3 regions of the Paenibacillus segetis genome follow, and region 3 is predicted to be linked to each of the others. Evidence: riboswitches for the same ligand, from Rfam matches in the RefSeq annotation. Region 3 holds a riboswitch; each other region holds the start of a gene.
The links. A riboswitch is a leader RNA that binds a small molecule or an ion and turns the genes downstream of it on or off. The one in region 3 is predicted to bind thiamine pyrophosphate.

Region 1 (3,282 bases), on a different contig from region 3:
AGTGCATCTCCAGCTGACGAAGATGTTGATGTTGAAATTAATGCTACCGGAACTTCAGAGACCGCAACTTGGCCCTTCAACGAGTGCGGATGCAGCTTGGCCAGTTCATCCAGGAAAGCAACCTGGAAGCTCCCCGGTCCAAGTGTTGCTGTTCGTTCTGCGGCGCGTGATGCGGCGGCACCGTAGAATGCAAGCCCCGCAGTACCAGCCAATACGAGGTCCTTCTCAACCGCTGCAAAAGCACCTAACACGGACGTCAATAAACAGCCTGCTCCCGTTACCTGTGTCAGCAGCGCATCTCCACCGCGAATGGTCCGGCATGTGATCCCATCGGTAATAACATCTTCTACTCCTGTGATAGCAACCACCGTATTTAATTCTTGTGCGGCCCGGACTGCTAATTCCGTATTCTCATCTGGACCACTGGCTCCTGCGTCCACTCCCTTGATCTCACGTGCTTCTCCTACGAGATGCGCGATCTCCGCCGCATTACCTCGGAGCATAGAGACCTTCACCTCACGCAGAATTCGTAGTGCGGATTCTGTGCGGAACTTCGTGGCTCCCGCCCCTACGGGGTCCAACAACACCGGAACGCCATGGGCATTTGCGGATAATCCGGCGATAATCATAGCCTCCACCTGTTCACTGCTTAGGGTACCAAGATTAAGCACCAATGCACCCGCGATTTTTGCCATATCCCCAACTTCTTCGGGTGCATAGGCCATAACCGGTGAGGCTCCAAGCGCATACAGTCCGTTAGCCGTAAAGTTAGTAACTACTACATTCGTCATATTATGAACCAATGGTTTCACTTTTTGAACCTTCGTAAGAATCGCAGAAATTTCGTTTTCAAGATTACACATAATTCATCATCCTCTCTTCTTATTCAGATATTAATGGGTTTACCTACCGATAAATTCCCAACGTGGTGTGCTTAATAGAGTGAGTTAGAGTGTGAATGAATGCGAAAGTATGTGAATAGCGGGAATTCCTCCATCTAATGTGACTGCATACCAATTAATTGAACAACTTAACTGGAATTTCTCCATCTAATTGGCGGTATAACCCCTGCATGATCGAAAATCGGTTGAATTAACAGGAGTTATTCCAGTTCATCAGGGAAAGATGGGCTCTCAGATTAATTTAACTGGAGGATTTCCCGTTAATAGAAGGAAAGAAGTTGGGTTTTCGGCATTTTTCCACACACTATTTCCCTTATACCTCCGCCGTCATTCGAACCGGCCAATCCTCCAGCTTATAAGCCATATCCCAGAACATGTACTCTAACTGACAACTTAACAAGAAATGCTCTCTCATCTTCTGACGTTCTAATTCGGTCGTTCCCGCCGCCCATTCATCTAAACTCTCGCAAAATTTAGTTGTCGTCGTAAGTACGGAAGAGTCGCCATAAAAATGCATCCACTCATAGAATTTATGCGATTCCGTAGGCTTAACTTCCTCTAGTAACTGCCGCCCAATCTCCTGATATGTCCACGGACATGGCAGTAATACCGCCATAATTTCACCTAAGCTGCCTTCATGCGCTATCGTCAACATATGACGAATATAATGATGTGCGGATGGAGCCAGAGGATATCCTTGCAATTGCTCATAGCTAACTCCGGCCACATCGCAGAAGTTCTGGTGTGGGTGAATTTCGCTATGTAGTATAAAAGAAATCTGCTCATTAAACACCGCAATCTCCTCACGATTCGAACATTTGGATATTGCGATACCATAAATCCGCATGTACGCATTCAAATACTCAAAATCCTGTTTGATGTAATGAATCAATTGTTCCTTCTTCAAATCACCACTCGCGATACCTCTCACAAAGGGATGCTTAAAGATCGCTTGAAAAATACCATCCGCCTGCTGACGGAGCTCTTGCGTGAAACTCATCTTCCTCCACCTCCGAGATTATAGGGTTAGGAAGTCCTGTCCTTAGGAACGTAGCTCTTCAAGAAAACCATACACAAAAAGCCGCTCCAGATATGGAGCGGCTTCATCAATAAACCTTACACAAATAGAATTGCGTAAAGAGTATGGTAGGATCCGACTCCACTTTCCTCCGCTAGTACGAACTAGATCAGGTTCAAAGGGTCCAAGAAATGCTCTTGTCTCAGCCGCTAACGGCTCCCCTAGTGGACTTCCTATTTAATTCACTACTACTGTACTTGTCATTACCACAAAAGTCAAATATTAGACATCAAACAATTTAGTCATCTATGTCAGGTTATACTAGTCAATATTCAAATGCACCCAAGCGTTAGTACCTGATACTAAGATAACGTGCTATACTATCTTTATTAGCTATATCCATCATTTTTTAAATAGGAGATGCTCATTTTGGACAATAAGCAATGGATCGCACCAGAATACTACAATCTCACTTCGGAAATGGACAAACATCCTTCCGATAAGATTGCACTTAAATGGTTAAGTGAAGACGGTGACTACGAGGAGATTACTTATGGAGAACTGCGCAAGCAGGCTAATCGGCTCGCTAGAGGTTTAGCTGGTCTGGGCCTTCGTCAAGGTGATCCTGTTCTCGTTATGGTTCCACGCAGAATTATCGCTTATGTCATCTACATGGCTTGTCTAAAGCTTGGGCTTGCCATTATTCCTTCTTCCGAAATGCTTCGGGCCAAGGATTTGTCCTACCGCCTTCAGCATTCTGAGGCCAAAGCTGTTATCGCATGGTCAGAGGTTGCCCATGAAGTTGATAAAATTACCGAAGAGTTACCCGCTTTAAATTACCGTCTCTCCGTTTCTGGAAATAAAGGAAAAGTCGGATCTGGCTGGATTGACTTGGAGTCATTAATGGTAGGTCAGCCTGATACTTTCGAAGCAGTCGCAAGCCACAGAGATGATATTGCCATTCTGGCCTATACTTCCGGAACTACAGGCAATCCCAAGGCTGTCGTTCACAGTCACGGCTGGGGTTATGCTCACCTACGGATCACTTCGTCGTTATGGCTGGATATTCAAGCATCCGATATTGTCTGGGCAACAGCTGCACCAGGTTGGCAAAAATGGATCTGGAGCCCCTTCTTGACCGTACTTGGAAACGGAGCTACAGGTTTCGTATATAATGGATCATTTGCGCCGAATCGATATTTGCAACTCCTTCAAGATCAAGGTATCCAAGTATTGTGCTGTACCCCAACGGAATACCGCTTAATGGCTAAGACTGAAGGATTAGATCAGTATGACTTGTCTCACCTGCGCTGTGCGGTATCCGCTGGAGAACCTTTAAATCAGGAAGTCATTGACACCTTC
Region 2 (3,282 bases), on a different contig from region 3:
TATAGACTCCCAGATTTGCTTACGACCTTCTGGGTCAAGCAAGGCCGAAGGTTCATCGAGAAACAATACTTCAGGGTTACTGAGTAGTACCGAGGCTAACGCCAATCGCTGCTTCATCCCCTGCGACAGTGAATCAATTGGTATGTGAAGCTCATTAAGCTGAAGCCCTACTTGCTGAAGTACTTCTTTCATACACCAAGACATTTGTGACCGGGATACCCCTAAATTCTCAAGTACAAAAGCCAATTCTTCATCCACGTAAGGCATACAGAACTGCGTGTCTGGATCCTGGAACAGTAATCCCCAGGAAGATGGGATAGTCTTCTCGGTACAACGGATGGGTACCTCGATCAACAATGGAATGATGCCTGAAAGCACTTGTAGCAGAGTGGATTTCCCACTCCCGCTAGGTCCTAGCAAGAGAATCTTCTCTCCACGAAGAACGCTGAAAGAAAGATCTTTGAATATAAATGCCGCTTCTCCTGGGAATTTAAGTCTGAGGTCACGTACTTTTGCCACTATATCTCTATCCATCTCTTGAGCATGATCCTCAGTAGGTTGTATAGTTTGATGGGCATTCATAGACTAATCTTCCAACGCCGCATAATCTTTGTCTTCTACAGGGCGGAGCAGACTGGTTACCCCGGTTACTTCCACAGCTTTAGCTAGTGCATAGGCTAGATAACCGGCAATTAAAGCGGAACTAACCAAACGCATAGCGTATTTAGCTATAAGCAACCAAGTTTCATAATCACTGACATATCCATAATAAATATCAGGAATGACCGAGCCGATAGCAGCAGCAATACCAGCAAGGGCTGCAACTCCTCCAGAGAATTTCCGATAACGAAATGCCGCAAATACTAATTCGGCAGCAAGACCTTGAATCACACTGTACATGACAAGTTGAATACCCCATTGGCTCCCAAACAGAATCTCGACATGCGCAGCTGCCACTTCTGCGATCAGTGCGACACCAGGCTTACGAATAAGTAAAAATACAAGTGTTGGTGCCAAGAACCACATACCATAGACAATTTCATCTGCCTGTGGAAATAAAGGGGAGAACAAATTGTATACAGAACTCCAGAAATGATACACCACACCAAGAACGATCGATATAAGTACCGTGACGAGCAGATCACTCAGCTTGAGAGTACGGCCTCTCCTTTGAACTACCGTATTTTTCATTTTCCCATCTCTCCCTAAATTTGATTTATTCTCCAGACAACAAAAAAACCGGCTGGATATGCTCAGACGGTTGATAGGCCTAGGGGTACACTTATCCCGGGCTTACGATTCTCTACGCTGGCATTATCCAGATCAGATTAACGGTCCACAGCGGAATATACTGTAATCTCAGCCTGATTCACTCAAGCCCCCGTATCCATATTCGATTGATATTACAATACAACAATATTTCCAAATTAATCAAGTATTAAAAAATTGAAACCGCCTTCTATATTGATTTCCTCTCTATTCTATGTCAATATAAGCGGAAGTAGTTGTACTTGCTCTTGTTCATCATAGTGTTAGGAGGATACGATTTGACAGCAAATTGGATGAAATGGATGACTGAACTTTCCTCCAGGAAATGGATCTCACAGCTCATGGGAACCTTCTCTCATTCCAGAATTAGCCGATTCATAATACCTGCCTTTATCAAATCCTACGGAATTCCGCTAGATGAGGCAGAGAAGACGATCGGAGAATACCGCACGCTGAACGAATTTTTCACTCGCAGATTAAAACCAGGTATGCGACCGATTTATTCAGAAGTAGGAAGCTTGATCAGTCCAGTCGATGCCCTTATTACGGCGATGGGAGAAATTAAATCTGGCACCATACTAAATGTAAAAGGTCAGGATTATTCCTTAGATGAACTGCTCAATCACTCTCCACGTGCGGAGATATATAAAAATGGTTTCGTATTTGTACTCTACCTTAGTCCAACCGATTATCATCGGATCCATGCCCCAGTTACGGGCGTTAAATCGGAGAGCGAACATATCAAGGGGAAAGTATATCCCGTTAATGACTTTGGGATGAGGAATATGAGAACTGTATTAAGCCGCAATGAACGATTGATCACTTATATCTCCCATGAATATGGAGAAGTAGCCGTGGTTAAGGTTGGTGCCATGAATGTTAGTAGCATTAAATACACGGATAAAGATCGCAAACAATGGAATCAAGGTGACGACCTAGCCTATTTTGAATTTGGCTCCACTGTCGTACTGCTTACCAAGAACAATACTTTTCAGCCATTACCAGGGTTAGAGATTGGACAAAAGGTTAAGATGGGTGCTGGGCTTGGCCGCTTCTATTCATCTGCAACACCTCCTAAAGAACACAAGGATTAACGAAATTATATATCTATCGTGTCAATAAAAACAGGGCCATTCTCATAGAGAATGGTCCTGTTAACGTTTCTTACTCTTGTTTATTTTACAGTAATCGAACCTACCGATGAACTCAGTGACACCTCGGGACCACCACCGTTAATTGTACTTGTACCTTTTGACACTCCCGAAATTGAACCAAGATCGCTTTGTGCTGTTACATTGCATTCAAGTGATTCTGCAAGCGTAACATTAATTTTACCGACATCAGTTGTAGCTGTAAGACTGCTATCCTTGTCCATTTGAGTGATGCCCAATTCGAGACTTCCCATTTCGGTATCTAGAGATGACTTCCCGGTAATATGTGCATCGCCGATCGTGATAAGTCCAACTTCATTATGTACTAGGAATGTACCTTTCAAATTTTGTAGACTAACGTTCCCAACATCGTTAGAGATGTCGTATGTTTCAATGCTCTCAGGAATCTGAACAACATAGTCAATCACAAATTCAGAAAATCCATACTTACTACTCGCCCAATCCCATAACGTTTGTTTTGGATTGTCCTTGGAATAAGCATATATCTGTATTTGATCCCCGCTTACATTCACAGAAACCTCAGCTTGATCCAAAATTTTCTCAACCTTTTTCTTATGAGTAGCTGAATTTGAAGCATAAATCGCAACATCTACGATGATTTGGTCTCCCGAAGTAGATTTCAGCTCAATGTTACCCACGGTGTGATCTATTTTTAGTTTAGTTACATCATTAACCTCATCCGTAACTGTAAACTTTTTAGAGACCCCTTTGGTTTTTAAATCTTTGACAAGGTCCAGCGACATATTATGTAGCCCAGCTCCGACACTTCCTACCGCATTTCCTAATGATTCAGTTATCGATTTCATCGCACCTTCAATTGCCCCATCTACTGAATCAGCAC
Region 3 (3,282 bases):
TACCCGCGCCAGATAGCCCGACAATGACAACGAATTCTCCCTTGGCAATGGATAAATTAATTCCATTAAGACCTTTGGTTCCGTTAGGGTATGTTTTGGATACATTGTTTATCTCTATCACTCGGATATCAGTCCTTTAGAGGTTATCGTATAAAATAGCAAGCCAGTCGCAGTGCAGTTGCACTCCGACTGGCTCTTATCCTGCTGGCTTGCATCATCCGAGGCAGGAGACACACGGGGTAGAAGACTACTCCGTTTTTACTTTTTCATTGTACTCACGTACGATATCGAAGATGCTGTCTTGCGATTTTACATAACCTTCGTGGGAATAAATATCTTTGATAATAGCGTGACCCGCTTCATCTTTACCAATAGCGATAAAGGCATCTTGGATCTTCTGAACCCACTCAGAGTTCATGTCCGTGCGAACAGCGATTGTGTCATTTGGAATGTTCTCTGTAAAGGCTAGAACGCGAGTATCTTCAAATACTTTCGGGTAGTCACCCTTTACGATGTTACGAGCATCTTGGAAAATAGCAGCCGCATCTACATCGCCATTCAATACAGCAAGCACACCTTGGTCATGTCCTTTTACAGTAATGGCTTGAACATCCTTAAGTGGATCAAGTCCAGCATCCATCAATTTAGCAGCAGGCCATACAAAACCAGCTGATGAAGTCACGTTTTGGTAAGCGATACGTTTGCCTTTCAAATCAGCAACCGTTTTAATATCAGAATCTTTCTTAACGATAATCATCGACTTATAGAAATCAACCAATTGATCTGTTGGAGCGCCAGTGTCATCTTGTACGCCGAAACGTTGAGCTTGAAGGATGACTTCAGCTGCACCTTTGTCCTTAGCTAGAACATAAGCTGTTGGAGGAAGGAAGCCGACATCCACTTTTTTGGAAGCCATAGCTTCAACAATAACGTTATAGTCTGTCGACACGCTTACTTTGACAGGAATGCCGAGTTGGTCCGACAATAATTTTTCAAGTGGTTTAGCTTTGGCTTCTAGCGTATCCGCATTTTGTGAAGGGACAAATTGTACGGTTAAGGTTTCAGGAACATATCCAGTTTCAGCTGGAGCTGTTGGTTCTGCAGTTGCTGCTGGAGCATTTGTTGTGCTGCTGTTAGCCGCAGCTTGTTTATTAGTGCCGTTTACTTCTGCATTAGAACCACAGCCACTAATAAATGAAATGGACAAGAATAAAGGTAAAATAAATTTGGCGATTTTTCTCAACAGGTATGACCTCCACGATTTATATATTTTAGGTACATGTTTACTATAAAAAAGGTTTGTAAAGGAAGAGTCAGGGCAATAATAATCTTTTGTAAAATTTTGAATATTTTATTCAAAGTGTAAATTCTCCTGTGGAAAGGTAAAAGTCTGATCGCAACAGTACGGGGGCAGAGTGGTCGTCAAAGGATCAAATTTAAAATAAGCTACTAGACAACTCGGATTTAGATGTTTATAATACACCGTAAGAACATAGCAATACCCGATAACTTCATAGAATCAGGGGTGCTGGAATTGGCCGGCTGAGATTGTATCCCACAAGATACTGACCCTTATACCTGATCTGGATAATGCCAGCGTAGGAATCGCCATTTAGTATAGGTGCTCTTGTGACCCTTACTGTTGTTGCGCCAAGCCAGCGTCCCGATCCTTCGGGGCGCTTTTTTCATGGGTATATTTCAGGGTAGATAGATGAAGGATGAGGGTATAGGTATGGCAGAATAAAGGAGAGAAGAAGTCTATGAGGATCAAGAGAGTACTTATGTTAGGTATCATCTGTATGCTTGTTATAGCAGTTGCCGGATGCGGTAGCAGTAACGGAAATAACAAGGGGAGTAATGGCATAACTGCTCCTGAAACAGCGGCGGGAAATGATGCTTCAAAAGAGTTAACCAAGGTTAAGATTGCATTGGATTGGACGCCGAATACGAACCATACGGGACTCTATGTTGCCAAGGAACTTGGATATTTTGCAGAAGAGGGTCTGGATGTTGACATTGTGCAGCCAGGTGCAGCGGGTTCCGATACGATGGTAACATCAGGCGAAGCAGCATTTGGTATCAGTGCTCAGGAGGGATTAACCTTAGCTCGCTTGCAAGGTGTACCGCTTGTATCTATAGCAGCCATCATTCAGCATAATACCTCCGGATTTGCCGCACCGAAAGACAAGGGGATCAAAACTCCTAAGGACTTTGAAGGCAAAACTTACGGTGGCTGGGGCTCCCCAGCTGAAGAAGCATCCATGAAGGCGATCATGGACCCTGAAGGTGGTGATGTGAAGAAGGTTAAACTGGTGAATATCGGGGATGCTGATTATTTCACCGCCGTGAAGCGTGATATTGATTTTGCTTGGATTTTCTACGCATGGACTGGTATCGAGGCAGAACTGCGAGGAGAGCCCGTGGATATGTTGTATCTGAAGGATTACGCACCGCAATTGGACTATTACACTCCTGTTCTGATCACAAGTGAGAAACAGATTTCCGAAAATCCTGAGCTGGTTAAGGCCTTCTTGAAAGCTACGTCGAAAGGCTATCAATATGCCATCGATCATCCAGAGGAAGCGGCGGCTATTCTAACGAAAGCTGTACCTGATCTGGATGCCGAACTTGTACTCGCTAGTCAGAAGTGGCTTAGTCCGAAATACAAGGACGATGCTGCTCGCTGGGGTGAGCAAAAGGCGGAAGTATGGCAGAATTATGCCGACTGGATGTACGGGTTGAAGTTGCTGGATAAACCGCTGGAAGCAGCAAGTGCGTTTACGAATGATTTTTTACCAGATAGCCAGTAATACAATATACAACATATATTACACAAACTGAGAGGATTGATTATAATGGCAAATACACTATTAAGCATTCAAGTAATTCCTAAGACTCCGAATAATGAGGATTCCATCCCCTACGTAGATAAAGCAATTGAAGTCATTCAGAAATCCGGCGTTAAACATCAAGTGAATCCATTGGATACGACGATGGAAGGGGAGCTTACAGAGCTGCTTGAAGTCGTGCGTCAGATGCATGAAGCCTTGGTTGAAGCAGGAAGCCCAAGCTGCATTTCGCAGATCAAAATTGCCCATAACCCTAAAGGAATGAGTATGGATAAATTGACGGAGAAATATCGGCCGTGAGATCGACCTGGAAGCAAATATGGCCGCCCCTTGTGGCGGTCATCTTCTTATTGATCGGTTGGCAGCTAGCCGTTTCCGTATTTCATATTGAAAAGTGGATTTTGCCAAGTCCGCTAGATATCGCTCGTGAGTC

Region 1: another riboswitch for thiamine pyrophosphate. It lies ahead of tenA (thiaminase II); the one in region 3 lies ahead of IEW05_RS17890 (ABC transporter substrate-binding protein).
Region 2: another riboswitch for thiamine pyrophosphate. It lies ahead of IEW05_RS19870 (ECF transporter S component); the one in region 3 lies ahead of IEW05_RS17890 (ABC transporter substrate-binding protein).

The regions. Positions count from the first base shown of each region.
Region 1 is NZ_BMFT01000001.1:305,867-309,148, reverse strand. It holds gene thiM (hydroxyethylthiazole kinase) at 1-863, opposite strand, end outside; gene tenA (thiaminase II) at 1,216-1,902, opposite strand; TPP riboswitch at 2,050-2,153, opposite strand; gene IEW05_RS01255 (acetate--CoA ligase) at 2,347-3,282, shown strand, end outside.
Region 2 is NZ_BMFT01000003.1:132,889-136,170, forward strand. It holds gene IEW05_RS19865 (ABC transporter ATP-binding protein) at 1-534, opposite strand, end outside; gene IEW05_RS19870 (ECF transporter S component) at 586-1,191, opposite strand; TPP riboswitch at 1,284-1,395, opposite strand; gene asd (archaetidylserine decarboxylase) at 1,548-2,363, shown strand; gene IEW05_RS19880 (DUF4097 family beta strand repeat-containing protein) at 2,444-3,282, opposite strand, start outside.
Region 3 is NZ_BMFT01000002.1:380,685-383,966, forward strand. It holds gene phnC (phosphonate ABC transporter ATP-binding protein) at 1-121, opposite strand, end outside; gene IEW05_RS17885 (phosphate/phosphite/phosphonate ABC transporter substrate-binding protein) at 248-1,246, opposite strand; TPP riboswitch at 1,512-1,622, shown strand; gene IEW05_RS17890 (ABC transporter substrate-binding protein) at 1,761-2,810, shown strand; gene IEW05_RS17895 (thiamine-binding protein) at 2,856-3,149, shown strand; gene IEW05_RS17900 (ABC transporter permease) at 3,146-3,282, shown strand, end outside.